2 regions of the Burkholderia seminalis genome follow, and region 1 is predicted to be linked to the other one. Evidence: riboswitches for the same ligand, from Rfam matches in the RefSeq annotation. Region 1 holds a riboswitch; the other holds the start of a gene.
What was found. Region 1 has a riboswitch for manganese ahead of WJ12_RS04705 (TMEM165/GDT1 family protein). Riboswitches for the same ligand answer to the same signal wherever they lie in the genome.

Region 1 (9,858 bases):
CTCGAGGGGCTGCTGTCGGTGATGCCGCGCAAGGGCTTGATGGTGCAGCCGCTGTCGCTCGACGACATCGTCGCGGTGATCGACGTGCGGCGCATCAATGAAGCGCACTGCGCCGAACTCGCCGCGCGCCACGCGACGCCGGACGATCTCGCGCGCCTGGCCGCGCTGCTCGACGACGGACGGGCCTGCGTCGACACGCATGACGTGGAGGGGATGATGGAACTCGACCGCGCGTTTCACCAGGCGATCGCCGCGGCCGCGCGCAACGCGGTCCTCGCCGAGATCCTGCGCGCGCTGCACGAGCGCTCGCTGCGCTTCTGGTTCGTCACGCTGTCCGAACCGCATCATCTCGCCGACGTCCAGCACGAACACCGCGCGTTGTTCGACCGGCTGTCCGCCCGCGACGCCGCCGGCGCGCGCGACGCCGTCGAGCGCCATATCGATTCGTTTCGCTCCACCCTTCTTCAACATCTTCGCCCCTGAGCCGCTCATGACCACGTTCACGCCGTTCCCCCCGCTCGCCCAGCTCGCCGCCGACCTCGCGGCCGGCCGCACCACGAGTCGCGCGCTCGTCGATACCGCGCTCGACCGGATCGCCGATCCGTCGGGCCAGGGCGCCGTCGTCTTCACCGAAGTCGACGCCGACAACGCGCGCGCGGCCGCCGACGCGCACGACCGGCTGCGCGCCGCGGGCACCGTGCTGTCGCCGCTCGCGGGCATCCCGGTGTCGGTGAAGGACCTGTTCGACGTCGCGGGCCAGGTGACGCGCGCGGGTTCGCGCGTGCTCGACGGCGCGCCGGCCGCGCGCACCGATGCAGTCGCCGTCGCGCGGCTCAAGCGTGCGGGCGCGGTGCTGGTCGGCCGCACCAACATGAGCGAATTCGCATTCTCGGGGCTCGGGCTGAATCCGCACTTCGGCAATCCGCGCTCGCCGTACCATCGCGACGTGCCGGGCGATGCGCGGATTTCCGGCGGTTCGTCGTCGGGCGCGGCCGCGTCCGTCGCCGACGGGATGGCCGCCGTCGCGCTCGGCACCGACACGGGCGGCTCGATCCGCATTCCGGCCGCGCTGTGCGGGCTGACGGGCTTCAAGCCGACCGCGAGCCGGATCCCGACGCAAGGCGGCGTGCCGCTGTCAACGACGCTCGACTCGTTCGGCCCGATCGGCCTGACGGTCGCGTGCTGCGCCCTCGTCGACCGGATGCTCGCGGGCCTCGAGCCGCACGTGCCGGCCGCCAGGCCGCTCGAAGGCGTGCGGCTCGGCGTGCTGACGAACTACGTGACGGATGGCGTCGACGCCGACGTCGCGGCCGCGCTCGACACCGCGCTCAAGCATCTCGAAGCCGCCGGCGCGATCGTCACCGACGTGCGCTTCGCCGCGCTCGACCGGCTGCCGGAGATCAACCGCTTCGGCTTCTCGCCGATCGAGGCGTACGCCTGGCATCGGCCGCTGCTCGCCCGGCATCGCGACCAGTACGACCCGCGCGTGCTGACGCGGATCCTGAAGGGCGAACCCGCGAGCGCGGCCGACTATCTCGACCTGCTCGCCGCGCGCGCCGCGATGCTCGACGAAGCCGCGCACACGGTCTGGGCGCGCTTCGATGCGCTCGTCGCGCCGACGGTGCCGGTCGTGCCGCCGCGCATCGCCGACCTCGAAACGGACGACGATGCGTTCACGCGCACCAATGCGCTGATCCTGCGCAACCCGAGCGCGTTCAACTTCCTCGATGCGTGCGGACTGTCGCTGCCGTGCCATCCGCGCGACGCGGCGCCGGTCGGCCTGATGCTCGCGGCGGCGCCGCATCGCGACGACGCGCTGCTCGCGATCGGCCAGGCGGTCGAGGCCGTGCTGAACACGATCCGCTGACCGCATCGCCGATCGCCGGCGGGCGATGCGCGCGGTGCGGCAGGTTGCCGCACGCGCGCTGTCAGTTTCGTGCCAGACCGTTCGCGCTAAAATCGCGCGATTGTTTTCCGGACCGACCGACGAGGAACCCCGCCGACATGAACGACTACACGCTTGCGCTACGCCGTGAACGCCGCCTGCTGATGCTGCTCGGATGGGCGTGCATCGCCCTGCTGGCCGGCGCGCTGTACCTGCAGTACGTGAAGAACGAAGATCCGTGCCCGCTGTGCATCATCCAGCGCTACTTCTTCTGCGCGATCGGGATCTTCGCGTTCCTGGCCGCCGGGATCCGCAACTGGCGCGGCATCTGGGTGCTCGAGCTGCTGATCGCGATCGCCGCGGCCGGCGGTGTCGGCACGGCCGCGCGGCACCTGTCGATCCAGATGAATCCGGGCTTCAGCTGCGGCTTCGACACGCTGCAGCCGATCGTCGACAGCCTGCCGCCCGCGCAGTGGTTCCCCGGCATGTTCAAGGTCGCCGGGCTGTGCGAGACCGTCTACCCGCCGATCCTCGGCATCCTGCTGCCCGGCTGGGCGCTGATCGGCTTCGCCGTGATCCTGGTCGCGGTTGTCGCGAGCCTCTGGCGTCATCGCCGCAAGCTCGCCCGCTGACCGGCCGCTGTTGCGGCCGCCGGCAAGTGCGGCCCGGCCGATCGGGCCGCACGCCGGCGACGCGAACCGCCGCTTCCGCCCGCCCTGTCCGGCCGGCCGCGCGTAAACCCCTACCCCGCCGCCGCCCGGATCGCCGGGCGAACGCGCGTCGCGCAACCGACGCGCCCCCGCCCCGTCACGCGTGCGTTTCGGCCCGATGCGCACGCATCGGCGCCCCGATCCCGCGCGGCGGGCCTATGATCGACATGATCGCCTCCTGATAGCCCGGATCACTGCCCGGCCATGTTCGCGCCGCGCGGCGATGCTATCTTCGGGACTGGATGGCGATCTACGTGCGCGAGGCCAGGCGGTCTCACCACCCCTGCGTAACGCGCGCCCGATCCGCAATGTCGACTGGATTCCTCATGACAACGCAAACCATCCGCATCCGTCACCCTCATGGCGTCCGCGTGTCCGGCGGCGCCGTTCGCGCGCAGCGTCGGCGCGCTGCCGTCGTCCCGCATCAGCCGTGCGGCCGGCCGGCCCTGCTCCCATCCGTCATCGCCACGCCCGCCGGCCCGCGCCGCGTGTCGTGCCGCGTCGTTCCGAACGGGGTGTGCTGATGGAAGCCTGGCTCGGCGATCTGCAGCAACTGCTCGCGCACGGCGAAGCGGCCGTGCTCGTGACGGTCGCGCATACCGACGGCTCCGCGCCGCGCGAGGCCGGCACCAAGATGCTCGTCACGCGCGACACGGCGCGCCATACGATCGGCGGCGGTCATCTGGAATGGAAGGCGATCGAGATCGCGCGACACCTGCTGAAGGATGGCGCGCACGTGCCGCACGCGCGCCGGCTCGAACGGCTCGCGCTCGGCCCGAGTCTCGGCCAGTGCTGCGGCGGCGCCGTGGTGCTCGCGTTCGAGCGGCTCGACGTCGGCGATCTCGGCTGGATCATGTCGCTCGCGAAGCGCGTCGCGGCCGGCGCCGCGACCGTGCGTAGCGTATCATTCGGCCCCTCGCCGGGCGCGCCGCTGTTGAGCGAGCCCGAATCGGAAGCCGCGCGGGCCGACTGCCTGCTGTGGGAAACCGGCGGCGTGTCGCTGATGACCGAGACGATCGCGCCGTTTGCGTTCCCCGTCGTGCTGTTCGGCGCCGGGCACATCGGCACCGCGCTCGTGAAGGTGCTGGCGACGCTGCCGTGCCACGTGCGCTGGATCGACGGGCCCGCTGCGGTGTTCCCGCCGGCCGACGCGCTCGCCGGCATCGGCAACCTCGCGATCGAAGCGGCCGCTGCCCCGGCCGACGCGGTCGACGCCGCGCCGCCGCAGTCCTACTTCGTCGTGATGACGCACGACCATGCACTCGATTTCGTGCTGGCCGAACGCATCCTGCGGCGCGGCGACTATGCGTACTTCGGGATGACCGGCTCGCAGGCGAAACGCGTACAGTTCGATCATCGCCTCGCGGCGATCGGCATCGACCCGGCCCAGGTCGCGCGGATGCGCTGCCCGATCGGCGTCGAAGGCATCATCGACAAGGCGCCCGAAGTGATCGCGATCTCGGTGGCCGCGCAATTGCTGCAGGCCGTCGAGGCGAATGCGTCCGCGCAGGCTTCCCCTACCTACTGACCGACCAAGAACGACGCCATGACCCCGACATTCAAGGACAAGATTGCCCGCGCGCCGAAAGCGGAGCTGCACATCCACATCGAAGGCTCGCTCGAGCCCGAACTGATTTTCGCGCTCGCGCAGCGCAACGGCGTGAAGCTCGCGTACGACTCGATCGACGCGCTGCGCGCCGCGTACGCGTTCACCGACCTGCAGTCGTTCCTCGACATCTATTACGCCGGCGCGAGCGTGCTGCTGACCGAGCAGGATTTCTACGACATGACGGCCGCGTACTGCGAACGCGCGCTCGCCGACCACGTCGTCCATACCGAACTGTTCTTCGATCCGCAGACGCACACCGAGCGCGGCGTGCCGATCGAGACGGTCGTCGCGGGCATCGAGCGCGCACTCGCCGATGCCGAACGGCGCGGGCTGTCGAGCAGGCTGATCCTGTGCTTCCTGCGCCACCTGTCCGAAGAGGACGCGCTCGCGACGTTCGAATCCGCGTTGCCGCTGTTCGAGCGCTATCGCCACCGGCTGATCGGCGTGGGCCTCGATTCGTCCGAGCTCGGCCATCCGCCGGCCAAGTTCGCGCGCGTGTTCGAGAAGGCGCGTGCGCTCGGGCTGAAGCTCGTCGCGCATGCGGGCGAGGAAGGCCCGCCCGCCTACATCCACGAAGCGCTCGACGTGCTGAAGGTCGACCGGATCGACCACGGCGTGCGCAGCATCGAAGACGCGGCGCTCGTCGAGCGCCTCGCGAAAACGCGCACCGCGCTGACCGTCTGCCCGCTGTCGAACCTGAAGCTGTGCGTGTTCGACGACATGACGAAGCACACGCTGAAGGCGCTGCTCGATCGCGGCGTCGCGGTGACGATCAACTCCGACGATCCCGCCTATTTCGGCGGCTACGTCAACGAAAACTACTTCGCGACGGCCGAAGGGCTGCAGCTCACGGATGCCGAAGTCCATGCGGTGATCCGCAACGGCTTCGAGGCGTCGTTCATCGAACCGGCGCAGCGCGACGCACTGTACGCGCGCCTCGACGCGTACTGGCAGGCCGCGTGACGGCCCGCATCGAGGAACGCTAGACAGATGAGACACGGCAACGGCATCCGCTTCGCGCCCGCCGGTTCGGCCTTGCGCCGGGCCGGGCGCGGGCGTGCGCGCGCGGCGACGGCGCCGTCCGGCGTCGTGCGCCGTTGCCCGCCGTCGCGATGCGCCGTTGCGTTCGCCGCCGCATCGGTCGCGAGCGCGAGGGCCGCGAGGATCGCCGGCGACCACCGGCTGGCGGCTTCGGCCGCCACGTTCGCCCGCGCAATCGCCTCCGGTCGTGCCGCACGCAGCGTGCCGCCGCCGCTCGCGAAGCACCCGGCCGCCCCCGTGCGGCGCCGATCGTTTTCTTCTGTTCGCCTTACCTTGATGCAGGACCATTCGTCATGACGCAAACCGCTTTCCGTTCCCAGCTGCTGACCTTCAACGGCGACCCGGCGCAATCGAGCCAGGCCGCGAACCACGAGACCGACGGCCTCCTGATCGTCGCGGACGGCAAGGTCGTCGCGGCGGGCCCGTATGCGCCACTCGCGGCAACGCTCGCGCGCGACGCGGTCGTCCACGACCTGCGCGACAAGCTGATCGTGCCCGGCTTCATCGACACGCACATCCACTACCCGCAGACGGACATGATCGCGTCGCCGGCGCCCGGCCTGCTGCCGTGGCTCGACAAGTACACGTTCCCGACCGAGCGCCAGTTCGGCGATCCCGAGCATGCGCGCGAAGTCGCCGATTTCTTCGTCGACGAGTTGCTCGCGTGCGGCACGACGAGCGCGCTCGTCTACTGCACGGTGCACAAGCAGTCGGCCGATGCGCTGTTCGCGGCGAGCGACGCGCGCGACCTGCGGATGATCGCGGGCAAGGTGCTGATGGACCGCAACTGCCCCGAGTTCCTGCGCGACACCGCGCAGTCGGGATACGACGACAGCGCCGAGCTGATCGACCGCTGGCACGGCAAGGGCCGCCAGATGTACGCGCTCACGCCGCGCTTCGCGCCGACGTCGACCGAGGCGCAGCTCGAGGCGTGCGGCGAACTCGCGCGCCGCCATCCGGACATCTTCGTGCAAAGCCACGTCGCGGAAAACGTCGACGAGGTGAAATGGGTGGCCGAGCTGTTCCCCGGCCACCGCAGTTATCTCGACATCTACGACCGCTACGGGCTGCTGCGCCCGCGCGCGGTGTACGGCCACTGCATCCACCTCGACGACGAGGACCGCCGCCGGATGGCCGAGACGCGCACGGTCGTCGCGCACTGCCCGACGTCGAACTTCTTCCTCGGCAGCGGGCTGTTCGACTTCGACAAGGCCGGCGAATACGACGTACCCGTCACGCTCGCGACCGACGTCGGCGGCGGCACGTCGTTCTCGATGCTGCAGACGATGAACGAGGCCCACAAGGTCGCGCGGCTGTCGGGCCACCACCTGACCGCGACGCGGATGTTCTGGCTCGCGACGGCCGGCGCCGCGCAGGCGCTCGATCTCGCCGACACGGTCGGCACGCTCAAGCCGCGCACCGAGGCCGACTTCGTCGTGCTCGATCCGCAGGCCACGCCGCTGCTCGCGCGCCGCACCAAACGCGCGGATTCGCTCGAGGAACTGCTGTTCGCGTTCGCGCTGCTCGGCGACGACCGCGCGGTGTACCGCACCTACGCGGCCGGCGAGCTCGTCCACGAACGCGGCGCCGCGCGCCGGCCGGCCGCCGCGTAACGGTAACGCCGCGCCGGTACGCAGCCCCGGCCGGCACGGCCCGATCGCGGCCGTACCGGCCGGGCAGCCAGGCGCGCCCTCGCCGACCGGGCTCCCACGCCCGGCCGGCCGCCTTCCCGCACGCAATGCGTCGTGCTAGAATTCGCCGCTCATTGGGGAGTAGCCGCTCCGCTCGATGTCCCGCGCCCCCGGCGCGCATCGTGACGGAGGCGTCCGTCAACAGACTTGGCCGTTCGGCCATGGCGGATGCAGCCACGCTGGCCTGGCGAGACCGATGGTTCACAGTGCGCCGCATCAGGGCCCGGCGCGCCGTGGATCGTCGCTCGCACGCACAACATCGGCCCGTGGAACCCCATACGTGTCCCAAGCCTTCCTGATCTCCACCGGCGCCGTCGCCCTCGCTGAAATCGGCGACAAGACCCAACTGCTTTCCCTCGTCCTGGCCGCGCGCTATCGCAAGCCGATGCCGATCATTCTCGGCGTGCTCGTCGCGACGCTCGTGAACCACGGTTTCGCGGGCGCACTCGGCGAATGGCTCGGCGCGCTCGTCACGCCATCGATCATGCGCTGGGCGCTCGCGTTCTCGTTCATCGCGATGGGATTGTGGATTCTCGTGCCCGACAAGCTCGACGCCGACGAAGCCAACGCCACCCGCTCGCGGCTCGGCGTGTTCGGCGCGACGCTCGTCGCATTCTTCCTCGCGGAAATGGGCGACAAGACGCAGATCGCGACCGTCGCGCTGGCGGCGCGCTTCCAGGACTACATCGGCGTCGTGGCCGGCACGACGTTCGGGATGATGCTCGCGAACGTGCCGGCGATCCTGCTCGGCGACCGCTTCGCGCACCGCCTGCCAACCCGGCTCGTGCACGGGATCGCGGCCGTGCTGTTCGTCGTGCTCGGCGCGCTCGCGCTGCTGGGTGTCGGCGTCTGACGGAACAGGATGACCGGCGCGGCCGGGTAGCCGCGCCGGGATGGGCACCGCGTTACTTCGCGACGGCCGCGCCCGAAGCCGGCGCAGCCGGCACCGCGCGCTCGTTGGCGGCCGGCGTCGCCGGCCCGCCGCGCTTGTCGACCGGCAACCGGACCGAGCGGACCGCGCCGTTCGACAGCGGGAAATCGGCGAGCGCGCTGCGCGCGAGGAACGGCATCGCATACAGCAGCGTGCCGTTGTCGCCGGTCGTGCGCGCGGACACGTTGTACACCTCCTTGCCCGTCGCGCGCTCGGTGATGCGGATCCCGAGCGTGTAGTCGAACACCTGGTACGTCTGCGCGACATAGCCGGCCGGCATCGGCCCCCAGGGCCCCCACGGGCCCCACGGCCCGCGCCGCCAGTACGGCCCGGGCGCAAACCACGGGTCGTAGTAGACCGGCTGCGGCACCGTCACGAGATCGCTGCCCACCGCATAGGTCAGCCCGACGAGATAACGCGCCTGCGCCGGCGGCACCTGCCGGAACGCATACGCGGACAGTTCGTTGGCGACGATCGGCTCGTAGGTCGACTGCTCGATGCTGTTCTTCTGCGCCTCGGTGCGCGTGAACGCATAGGTGCGTGTCGCGTCGCTGCCGCTCCAGTCGGAGAAGGCCGTGACCTGGGTCGTCACATAGCTGGTGCAGCCCGTCAGCAGCGCCACGCACAGCGCCGCCGCCCAGCCCGCACCGCGAAAAATCCATTCGCGTTTCATGTTGATCCTCGTCGATCCGTCACCCGTTCGTCGCACCGCGCGAACCGCAACGGGATGCCGATAATACGCGGACTGTCGAAAGCGGTAAAAAGTTCGCCCGGCACGCGGCCGCAAGCCTTTGTACAATGGCCCGGTTCGCCCGGCCCGCGTAACGGGCCCGTTCCCCACCCCACCGATCTCGACGACCATGTCCGACAACGCCTCCTCCACCGTGATCCGCCGCGCCGACTACACGCCGCCGGCATTCCTCATCGATTCCGTCGCGCTCGAATTCGATCTCGCGCCGGCCCGCACGATCGTCAGGAACACGATGCGCGTGCGCCGCAATCCGGACGCCGCGCCCGCGCCGCACCTGGAGTTGATGGGCGAAGCGCTCGAATTCGTCGGCGCGTCGCTGGACGGCGCGCCGCATGGCGCCGTGCGCGCGCACGAGCACGGGCTGACGGTCGAGAACGTGCCCGACGCGTTCGAGTTGACGCTCGAAAGCGCGTGCGCCCCCGACCAGAATACGACGCTGTCGGGCCTCTACGTGTCGAGCGGCAATTTCTTCACGCAGTGCGAGGCGGAAGGCTTTCGCCGCATCACCTACTTCCTCGACCGCCCCGACGTGATGGCGTCGTACATCGTCACGCTGCGCGCCGACAAGACCGCGTACCCGGTGCTGCTGTCGAACGGCAACCTCGTCGATTCGGGCGACCTGCCCGACGGCCGCCACTTCGCGAAATGGGAAGACCCGTTCCGCAAGCCGAGCTACCTGTTCGCGCTGGTCGCCGGCAAGCTCGTCGCGATCGAGGAAAAGATCACGACCGGCTCCGGCAAGGAAAAGCTGCTGCAGGTGTGGGTCGAGCCGGCCGATCTCGACAAGACGCGTCACGCGATGGATTCGCTGATCCACTCGATCCGCTGGGACGAAAGACGCTTCGGCCTCGAGCTCGATCTCGACCGCTTCATGATCGTCGCGGTCGGCGACTTCAACATGGGGGCGATGGAAAACAAGGGGCTCAACATCTTCAACACGAAGTACGTGCTGGCGAACCCCGAGACCGCGACCGACACCGATTTCGCGAACATCGAATCGGTGGTCGGCCACGAGTACTTCCACAACTGGACCGGCAATCGCGTGACCTGCCGCGACTGGTTCCAGTTGAGCCTGAAGGAAGGCCTGACGGTGTTCCGCGACCAGGAATTCTCGGCCGACATGGCCGCGGGCGACGACATCGAATCGGCGGCCCGCGCGGTCAAGCGCATCGAGGACGTGCGCGTGCTGCGCCAGCTGCAGTTCGCCGAGGATGCCGGCCCGATGGCACACCCGGTGCGC
Region 2 (9,858 bases), on a different replicon from region 1:
GCCCATCGCCATGTAGTCGGGCACGAGCTTGCCGATACGCTGCGCGAGATCCTTCTGCGGCACGCCGATCAGGTTCGGCACCTGGTGGCCCATCGCATTCATCGTGTGGTGCGACTTGTGGCAGTGGAACGCCCAGTCGCCCGGACGATCGGCGGTGAACTCGATCGCGCGCATCTGCCCCACCGCGACATCGGCCGTCACTTCGGGCCAGCGCGCGGCCGGCGGAATCCAGCCGCCGTCGGTGCCGGCCACTTCGAAGCTGTAACCATGCAGGTGGATCGGATGGTTCGTCATCGTCAGGTTGCCGAAACGAATCCGCACGCGGTCGCCGGCGCGCACCGGCAACGGATCGATGCCCGGGAACACGCGGGAATTGAAAGTCCACATGTTGAAGTCGGTCATCTCGTTCACGCGCGGCGTGTAGCTGCCCGGGTCGATGTCGTACGCGGCGAGCAGGAACACGAAATCCCGATCGACCGGCATCGTGCCGCGATCCTTCGGGTGCACGATGAACATGCCCATCATCCCCATCGCCATCTGCACCATCTCGTCGGCGTGCGGGTGATACATGAAGGTGCCGTGCGCTTCGAGCTGGAACTCGTAGACGAAGGTCTTGCCGGGCGGGATGTGCGGCTGCGTGAGGCCGCCGACGCCGTCCATCCCGTTCGGCAGCCGTAGCCCGTGCCAGTGGATCGTCGTATGCTCGGGCAGCCGGTTGGTCACGAAGATGCGCACCTTGTCGCCTTCGACGGCCTCGATCGTCGGGCCCGGCGACTGGCCGTTGTAGCCCCACAGGTTCGCGTTCATGCCGGGCGCCATCTCGCGCACGACGGGCTCGGCCGTCAGGTGGAACTCCTTCCAGCCGTTCTTCATCCGCCACGGCAGCGACCAGCCGTTCAGCGTCGCGACGGGTGTGTACGGGCGGCCGTTCGGCGGCACGAGCGGCGGCTGCGTGCCGGTCTTCGCCATCGTGGGCGCTTCGGGCAGCGACGCGGCGCCGGCCTTGCTGACCATCGCCGCACCGAGCAGCGCGGCGCCCGAGCCGCTGAGAAATTGTCGACGGGACACCATGTCAATGACCTTCCGGATGCGTTTGCGTCGCGGGCGCCGGTGGCGCCGCGGGAGTGGAGACCGGCTGCGCGGCAGCGTCGGCCCTGGGCGTGGTTTCGGGTGCCGGTTCGGCGGCATTCGCCGCGCGCGGCGCAGCGCCTGATGACGGCAAGCGACCGCCGACGGCCATCTGCAGATCGGTTTCGGCGAGCCAGTAGTCCTTCAGCGCATCGATGTAGCCGTTGACCGCGCCGACCTGCTCGCGCGCGTCGGCCAGCAGCTCGAACACGCTCGCGAGCATCCCGTTGTAGCGCAGCAGCAGTTCGTCGGAGATCGTCTTGCGCAGCGGCACGACTTCGTCGCGATAGTGGGTCGCGACGTCGTAGCTCGTCACGTACGCCGCGTACGATTCGCGCACTTCGGAGCGCGCGTCGATCGCCGTTTTCGCGAGCCGGTTCGCCGACTGCATGTAGAGGGCCTCGGCGCGCGCGACCTTCGCGCCGCCCCAGTCGAACAGCGGAATCTCGACGCTGATCTCGTAGCCGTGCTCGTGGCCCTTGCCGGTTTCGTAGTTGTTCACGTAGCCGAGATCGACCGCGTTGACGAAGCGTGTCGCCTTGCTCAGGCCGAGCGACGACGCGACGCCCTGCGTCTGCAGCTTCGCGGCCTGGATGTCGAAGCGGTTGCTCATCGCGAAGCGTTCGAGATCGGGCAGGTTCGGGCGCGCTTTCGGCAGGTCGGGCAAGCGCTCGGGCAGCGCGTACCGCGTGCGCTCGCCCCACAGCCCCATCGCGCGCGTGAGCTTCTCGCGTGCGGCCAGCGCCTGCTGGCGCGCCTTCGCGTGCAGCGCGACCGCGTCCGCCTGGAACGCCTGTTCGCGCGCGTAATCGAGGCGGCTGAAGTTGCCGGCCTGCCGCATGCGTTGCGCGAGTTCGGCGGCCGCGCTCGCGGCGTCGCGCACCTGCTGCGCATAGTTCGCGGCCTGCCCGGCGGCGACGGCTTCCACGTAGGCGCGGCGCGCGTCGGCCGCCACCTTCAGCATCGCATCGGCCGTTTCGAGCCTGGTCTGCTCGAAGCGGCGGCGTTCGATGTTCGTCGCGAGCGGCATCGTCAGCAGTGCGAACACGTTCGCCGACAACGTGCGACCGAGCGTCAGTTCGCCGTCGCCGGCGCGCGTGCGGCTGAATGCGAAGCGCGGGTTCGGCAACCGGCCGGCCTGCACGAGGTCGGCCTCCGACAGTCCGAGTTCGGCGTACGACGCCTGCAGGCCGCGGTTGTTCAGCAGCGCGACCTGCACCGCATCGTCCATCGACAGCGGCCTGGCCAGCAGTTCCTGCGTCCGCCTGTCGACGGCCTCGCGGTCGGCATCGGTCCTGACGACCACCGCGTCTTTCCCGATGCGTTCCGATGCGGCGGACGACACGGCGTCGAAACCGCCATCCTTCGAAAACGTCGTACAGCCCGCAAGGAACGCCAGCGCGACCGCGGCCGCACCGATCCTCGGCGATATCGCCAGGTTCGTCATCGCGCGGCCCCTCCGTGCGTCGCATGCGCGCCGCCGTTGCGCGCCGCATTGCCGGGCTTCGCGGGCCGCTCCGTCACGTCCCGGTTCAGTTGTTTCCAGCCGGGGCCTTCGTCGTCGCGATACGGCCGGTAGCCGTCGAACGCGGACGTCACGGTGACGTCCGGCACCGACGCGGCGGCGTCCGCCGGATCGGGCAACGGGGTTTGCGCAGGCGCGAGCGACGGCATGAAGGCCGCCGCGCTCAACAGCGCCGCAGTGATCAGTCGCATGAAAATATCTCGTCGTGAGTCGTCCGGCGGACCGGGTGCGGCCGCCAGCGTGAATTGCAGGTCGTGGCCTGTCGGCCACGGGCGGGGACTAGACGGGTATCGCGCGAGGCGGCCGGTCGATGCCGCCGGTCAGGAACGACTCGCCGCCGGCCGATGGGGGAGGCGCGGCGATCGCGACGCCGACGCTCGTGACGGCGGGCACCGCCCCGGCACCCGACATGCCCGTGCCGAAGCAGCACGACACGCACGCGGAACACGACGACGCATGCCGCGCGTGACCGTCATGATCGTGATGGCCCTCCTGCGCGTGCGGGGCCGCCTCCGCCGGCATGACGGCAGCGCCCGCGCACTGCATCGACACAGCCGCGAACGACTGGATCGGCAGGCTCAGCGCCAGCAGCACGACGACGAGAAATTTGCGCCAATACGACATGGATGCGGAATCGGGCAGGCAACGACCGGTTGGGCCGGCGCGGCGCCGCGACGGCGCGCTCCGGGGACAAGACGGCTGCAGGTTATCGCCGCCGCGGTGACGACGACATGGCCGAAACATGACCGGATTTTCATGAAACGCGGGTGACGCGGCGCCTGGGCGATGCATGACAATCCCGTCATCCGGCGGTCATCGTTCGCGCACGCGCGGCCCCTTAAGCTCAGGCGTTACACTGACCGGCTGGAAATACGGACAGCCTGCCCCACCATGCGGATACTGATAGTCGAAGACGAACCCAAGATGGCGTCGTACCTCCGCAAGGGGCTGATGGAGGCGAGCTACACGGTCGACATCGCGGAAAACGGCCAGGACGGGCTGTTCCTCGCGCTGCACGAGGATTTCGACCTCGTCGTGCTCGACGTGATGCTGCCGGCGCTGGACGGCTTCGAGGTGCTCAGGCGGCTGCGTGCGCAGAAGCAGACGCCCGTGCTGCTGCTCACGGCCCGCGACGCGATCGAGGACAAGGTGGCCGGGCTCGAACTCGGCGCCGACGACTACCTGCTCAAGCCGTTCGCGTACGCCGAATTCCTCGCGCGCATCCGCTCGCTGCTGCGCCGCGCGCCGCGCAACGCGCGCGACATCCTGCTCGTTGCCGATCTCGAGGTCGACCTGCTCAAGCGCCGCGTGCGGCGCGCCGACACCCGCATCGACCTGACCGCGCAGGAATTCGCGCTGTTGCAGTTGCTCGCCGAACGCGAAGGCGAAGTGCTGACCCGTACGTTCATCACGTCGCAGATCTGGGACATGAATTTCGACAGCGACACGAACGTCGTCGATGCGGCAATCAAGCGGCTGCGCGCGAAGATCGACAACGCATATGAGAAGAAGCTGATCCACACGATCCGTGGCATGGGTTACGTGCTCGAGGATCGCTCGTGAGCGCGAGCCCGGCTTCGTATTCGCTGCTGCGGCGCCTGACGCTCGCGTTCGCCGTCGTCGCCGCGCTCGTATTCGCGCTGACCGGCGCATACCTGTACCGCTCGCTGTCCGCCGAGCTCACGCGGCGCGACGACATCGAGATCTCCGGCAAGCTCAACCAGTTCCTGCAGCTCGCGCACGCGAGCGGATCGACAGCCGCGCTGCGCGCCGATCCGGCCGTGTTTCATGAAGTGCTGCTGTCGCACCCGGGGGTCTATCTCGGCATCTACGATGCGCAGGACCGCCCGCTCGTCGAGCACTCCGACGCGGCCGGCAACACACTGGCGTCGGTAATCACGGCACCGCTTCCAGCCGGTGGCGCCGCCGGGCCGTTCTCCTGCTCGCCATCCGGCATCGGCACGTCCCGCTGCGTGTATGCGCGTGCATCGCTGCCGTCCGGCGAAGCGATCCAGGTCGCGCTCGCACGCACGGCGACCGATCGCCAGTCGCTGCTCGAAAGCTATCGCGTCGACATCTGGCTCGCGGCGGCCGTCGGCGCGCTGCTGGTCGGCGCACTCGGCTACGCGGTCGCATCGCGCGGCCTGCGCCCGGTCGAGAGCCTCGGCCGGCAGACGTCGCGCATCGAGGCGCACAACCTGAACGCGCGCCTCGACGCGCGCGGCGGCCCCGTCGAGCTGCGCGAACTCGCGACGTCGGTCAACCGGATGCTCGACCGCCTCGAACGCGCGTTCGTGCGGCTGTCGCAGTTCTCGTCCGATCTCGCGCACGACATGCGCACGCCGCTCGCGAACGTGATCAGCTCGTCGCAGGTCACGCTGTCGCGTGCCCGCACGACCGAGGAATACGAAACGCTGATCGATTCGAACATCGAGGAATGCGAGCGGCTGCAGCGGATGATCGAGAACATGCTGTTTCTCGCGCGCACCGACAATGCGCGTCAGCACCTGAAAACCGCCGAGCTGGACGCCGGCAGCGAGTTGCGCCGGCTCGCGTCGTATTTCCAGGCGCTGGCCGACGAAGCCGGCGTGCGCATCGACGTGCGCGGCGAAGCACCGGTCGTCGCGGACGCGACGCTGTTCCGGCGTGCGGTGAGCAACCTCGCATCGAATGCGCTCGAACACGCGCAAGTCGCGTCGGCGATCGAACTGGCCGTTTCGGTGCAAGGGAATGATGCGGTCGTCGAGGTCACGAATCGCGGCGCCGCGATTCCGCCCGAACAGGTCGAACGGATCTTCGAGCGCTTCTACCGCATCGATTCGTCGCGGCACGGCGCGGCGCGCAACGCGGGGCTCGGGCTCGCGATCGTGAAGTCGATCATGGAATTGCATCGCGGCAAGGTGGAGGTCGCGAGCCGCGACGGGCGCACGACGTTCGCGCTTTATTTTCCGCGCGGCACGGACGGGTGATCCGCCCGCCCGCTCACGCGTCCGTTCCGCGCCGCAGCTTCGCCTCGCGGCGCGACCGGTCATTCAGTATCTGGTGCCGGCGGTGATCGGTCATCTTCTTCCAGTCGCGTGCCTCGTCGCGCGTGCGCAGGCAGCCGGCACAAAAGCCCGTCCGGCCGTCGAACGCGCACAGGTCGATACACGGCGATTTCACGGCCATGATCAGGCCGCCTTCGCACGCGTCGTCACTTCGACGGTCACGTGGGACACGCCGTCGAAGCGCGCGACGAGCGCATGGTAGAAACGCGCATCGCGCGCGGTATCGCCGGTTTCGACCGACACGATCGCGCTCATGTGCCCCGGGCCCACGCGCCACACATGGAGATCGTTGACCTTGTCGCCAAGCGCCTCGATCGCGCGGCGGACGTTGTCCGTCAGCTTGCGATCGACGTTGACGTCGAGCAGGATGCCGCCCGTGTCGCGCATCAGCCCGTAGGCCCAGTTGGCGATCACCAGCGCGCCGACGATCCCCGCGAGCGGATCCATCCAGACCCAGCCGAACGCCCGCGCGAGCAGCAGGCCGACGATGGCCAGCACCGACACGGCCGCGTCGGCGATCACGTGAACGTAGGCGGACCGGATGTTGTGGTCGCGATGCGCCGCCGCGAGCGAGCCGTGGTCGTGATGCGCGTGATGCGCGTCGTCATGGTCGTGATCGTGGACATGCGCATGACCATGCCCGTGATGATGATCGCCGCTCAGCAGCCACACGCTGGCGAGATTCACCGCGAGCCCAAGCACCGCGATCGGAATCGCTTCGCCGAAATGGATGGGCACCGGAGACAGAAGGCGCGCGATCGCCTCGTAGCCGATCAGCAGCGCGATCATCGCGAGCACGATCGCGCTCGTGAACCCGGCCAGATCGCCGAGCTTGCCGGTGCCGAACACGAAGCGCGGATCGTCCGCATGCCTGCGTGCGTAGGTGTAGGCCAGCGCCGCGATCAGCATCGCGCCCGCATGCGTCGACATGTGCAGCCCGTCGGCGACCAGGGCCAGCGAGCCGAACAGCGTGCCGCCGACGATTTCGGCGATCATCATCGCCGTGCACAGGCCGATGACCATCCAGGTCTTCCGCTCGTTCCGCGCGTGCGCTGCGCCCAGAAACGCATGGCTGTGCCAGCCGTCGGCGGCACTCCCCTCGAGTTTGCTCATGTTCCGATCCGGTTACTTGAAATAACTGTGGACGACGTCGATGAGCTGCTCGGTCGCGCTGCCTTCATGCGCGTCCGGCGTGTCCGCGTCGACGAGATGCGACCGGATGTGGTCTTCCAGCACGACGGCCAGCAGGCCGTTCATCGCGCCGCGGCAGCTCGTGATCTGCTGCAGCACATCGTTGCAGCCTCGCTCGTCCTCGAGCGCGCGCTCGATCGCCTCGACCTGACCCTTGATACGGCGCACGCGGTTCAGCAGCTTCTGTTTGTCGCGAACGGTATGACTCATCGATGGCTCCTGTATAGGGTAGGGGAGTATATCTCCACGACGGTTTCCCCATAGGGTGGAGGGAGATATTTTTTCGAGATGAAGGCTTGTCGAAAGCAACCCGCTCGGCTAGACTGCCCTTCGTCTTTGGGGAGTAGCCTGCTTTCCGTCCCCCGGAAAGCGAACGCGTCAACACACTCGGCCTGCGGCCGTGGCGCGTTCGGCCTGATCGGCTTGGCGAGACCATGGGCGCGTCGCGTCGTTCCTGGTCGGACGGCGGCGGATGCGCCATGGTTCGTCAGCGTCCGACCACGGAGTCCCCATGTTCCTCCCCGCTCTCTCCCCATACGCCACCGTTGCCCGCGGAGGTGCCGCATGACGTTCATGTTCCTCGAACTGGCGTTCATGCTGATCGTCATCCTCGTCGCGGCCGAAGTCTTCACCAATGCGCTCGAACATCTCGGCGAACGCCTGAAGATTTCCGAAGGCGTGACCGGTTCGCTGTTCGCGGCCGTCGGCACGGCGCTGCCCGAAACGATGGTGCCGCTGCTCGCGCTGGCCGGCGGCACCGCGAACCAGGCCGTGAACGAGGAAATCGGCGTCGGCGCGATCCTCGGCGCGCCGCTGATGCTCGCGACGCTCACCACGTTCCTGATGACGCTCGCCGTGATCCGCTCGCGCGGGTTGCGCGGCACGATCGCGCCGGAACGCACGGGCTTCGTGCGCGACATGAACTACTTCCTCGCCGCGTTCTCGCTGGCGACCGCCGCGATGTTCGTCCCGCATCACAACTGGGCCGTGCGCGCGCTGCTCGCCGCGATGCTCGTCGGCCTCTACGTGATGTACGTCGTGGTGACGTTCCGCGCGTCGACCCGGCTCGTCGATGCCGGGCACGGCACCGAGGCGCCGCATGCGATGTTCCTGTCGCGCGCGGGCCTGCCGACCAACCTCGCGACGATCGCGCTGCAACTGCTGATCGGCGTCGCGCTGCTGGTCGGCGGGGCGAAGGGCTTCATTCACGGCGTGGAAGGCGTGTCGCATGCGCTCGGCATCTCGGCGCTGCTGCTGTCGCTGATCATCGTGCCGATCGCGACGGAGCTGCCGGAGAAGGTCAACAGCGTGCTGTGGATCCGCCGCAGGAAGGACACGCTCGCGTTCGGCAACATTACCGGCGCGATGGTGTTCCAGGGCACGCTGCTGCCGGCGATCGGCATCATGCTGACGCCGTGGGAGCCGCGCCCCGAAGTGCTGACCGGCGTGATCATCACGCTCGCGGCGGCCGCGTGGCTGCGCGTCAACGCGCGGACGCGCGGGCTCGCGATCTGGGCACTGCTCGCGAACGGCGCGGGGTATGCGGGGTATCTGGTCCTGACGCTGACGCGCTGAATGCGCCGATGCGTGGACCGGGCGCGCCGGCCGACGGACACGTCGGCGCGGCGCGCTTCACTGCGCAGATGCGGGCGACCGCCGCACCTGCCGACGACGGTCAGGAACCCTTGACGAGCTTGACGATCGTCAGCGTGCCGTCGACCTTCTCGATCCGCACCTTGACCTTGTCGCCCGCCTGCGCGTGCGCGAGCATCGCCGCATCCTTCGCCTTGAACGCCATCGTCATCGCCGGCATCCCGACGTTGTCGAGGGCGCCGTGCTTTAGCGTGATCTTGCCGCTCGCGGCATCGACCTTCTTCACCTCGGCGTCGGTCAGCGCGGCATGCGAATCGGCCGCGCCGTCCGGCGCCATCTTCATGCCGGACATGTCCATGCCCGACATCTCGCCGGCGGCAAACGCCGGCACGGCGGCAGCGCCGAGCGCGACAACGGCGGTTGCGGCGGCGATCAATTGATTCATCTTCATCGTGATTCTCCAGTTGGGATGGGTGGCACGTTCGTGCCGGAAGGAACTGCATCGGAATGCCGCGCCCGGCCCGCGCCGTACGCACGACGGCGCTGAAGCAGGAGCCACGCGGCGGGAATGACGAACATCGACAGCAGCGGCGCCGTGACCATGCCGCCGACCATCGGCGCGGCGATGCGCTGCATGACTTCGGAGCCGGCGCCATGGCCGACCATGATCGGCACGAGACCGGCGAGCACGACGGCGACCGTCATCGCCTTCGGCCGCACACGCAGCACCGCGCCCTCGCGGATCGCGTCGAGCAGCAGCGCATCGGTCAGCGGTTCGCCGCCGTCGAGCCGGCGCTGAAGCGCGCCTTTCAGGTACAGCAGCATCACGACGCCGAATTCGGCGGCCACGCCGGCCAGCGCGATGAAGCCCACCGACGTCGCGACCGACACCGCATGACCGAGCGCCCACACGAGCCAGAAGCCGCCGACCAGCGCGAACGGCACCGTCGACATCAGCAGCAGCGCATCGGCCACCGAGTCGAACGTGAGGAGCAGCAGCACGAAGATCACGACGAGCGTGACGGGCACCACGGTACGCAGCGTCGCCGCCGCGCGTTCGAGATACTCGAACTGGCCCGACCACGCGATCGAATAGCCGGGCGGCAACGCGACCTGTTGCGCGACGGCCTGCTGCATCGCGCGGACGGCCGTGCTCAGGTCGACGCCGCGCAGATCGACGTATACGTAGCCGGACAGCCGCGCGTTCTCGCTGCGGATCATCGGCGGCCCGTCGGCGATGCCGATGCGCGCGACATCGCCGAGGCGGATCTGCGCGCCGCGCGCGGTGACGACCGGCAGTTGCCGCAGGTTCTCGAGCGAATCGCGGATCTCGCGCGGATAGCGGAGGTTGATCGGGAAACGCTCCCGCCCCGC

Region 2: linked by a shared signal. The riboswitch ahead of WJ12_RS22240 (sodium:calcium antiporter) and the one ahead of WJ12_RS04705 (TMEM165/GDT1 family protein) in region 1 are both predicted to bind manganese.

What each region holds. Positions count from the first base shown of each region.
Region 1 covers NZ_CP013398.1:1,040,782-1,050,639, reverse strand. Annotated here, with positions in the region: gene WJ12_RS04740 (GntR family transcriptional regulator) at 1-483, shown strand, start outside; gene WJ12_RS04735 (amidase) at 491-1,867, shown strand; gene WJ12_RS04730 (disulfide bond formation protein B) at 2,005-2,517, shown strand; gene xdhC (xanthine dehydrogenase accessory protein XdhC) at 3,119-4,123, shown strand; gene WJ12_RS04720 (adenosine deaminase) at 4,142-5,167, shown strand; gene guaD (guanine deaminase) at 5,539-6,858, shown strand; yybP-ykoY riboswitch at 7,001-7,122, shown strand; gene WJ12_RS04705 (TMEM165/GDT1 family protein) at 7,217-7,789, shown strand; gene WJ12_RS04700 (DUF4136 domain-containing protein) at 7,842-8,540, opposite strand; gene pepN (aminopeptidase N) at 8,728-9,858, shown strand, end outside.
Region 2 covers NZ_CP013400.1:347,202-357,059, reverse strand. Annotated here, with positions in the region: gene WJ12_RS22285 (multicopper oxidase family protein) at 1-1,071, opposite strand, end outside; gene WJ12_RS22280 (TolC family protein) at 1,073-2,575, opposite strand; gene WJ12_RS22275 (hypothetical protein) at 2,572-2,844, opposite strand; gene WJ12_RS22270 (hypothetical protein) at 2,933-3,277, opposite strand; gene WJ12_RS22265 (heavy metal response regulator transcription factor) at 3,545-4,216, shown strand; gene WJ12_RS22260 (heavy metal sensor histidine kinase) at 4,213-5,622, shown strand; gene WJ12_RS22255 (DUF1289 domain-containing protein) at 5,636-5,821, opposite strand; gene dmeF (CDF family Co(II)/Ni(II) efflux transporter DmeF) at 5,824-6,813, opposite strand; gene WJ12_RS22245 (metal/formaldehyde-sensitive transcriptional repressor) at 6,826-7,101, opposite strand; yybP-ykoY riboswitch at 7,218-7,353, shown strand; gene WJ12_RS22240 (sodium:calcium antiporter) at 7,456-8,466, shown strand; gene WJ12_RS22235 (copper-binding protein) at 8,567-8,935, opposite strand; gene WJ12_RS22230 (efflux RND transporter permease subunit) at 8,932-9,858, opposite strand, start outside.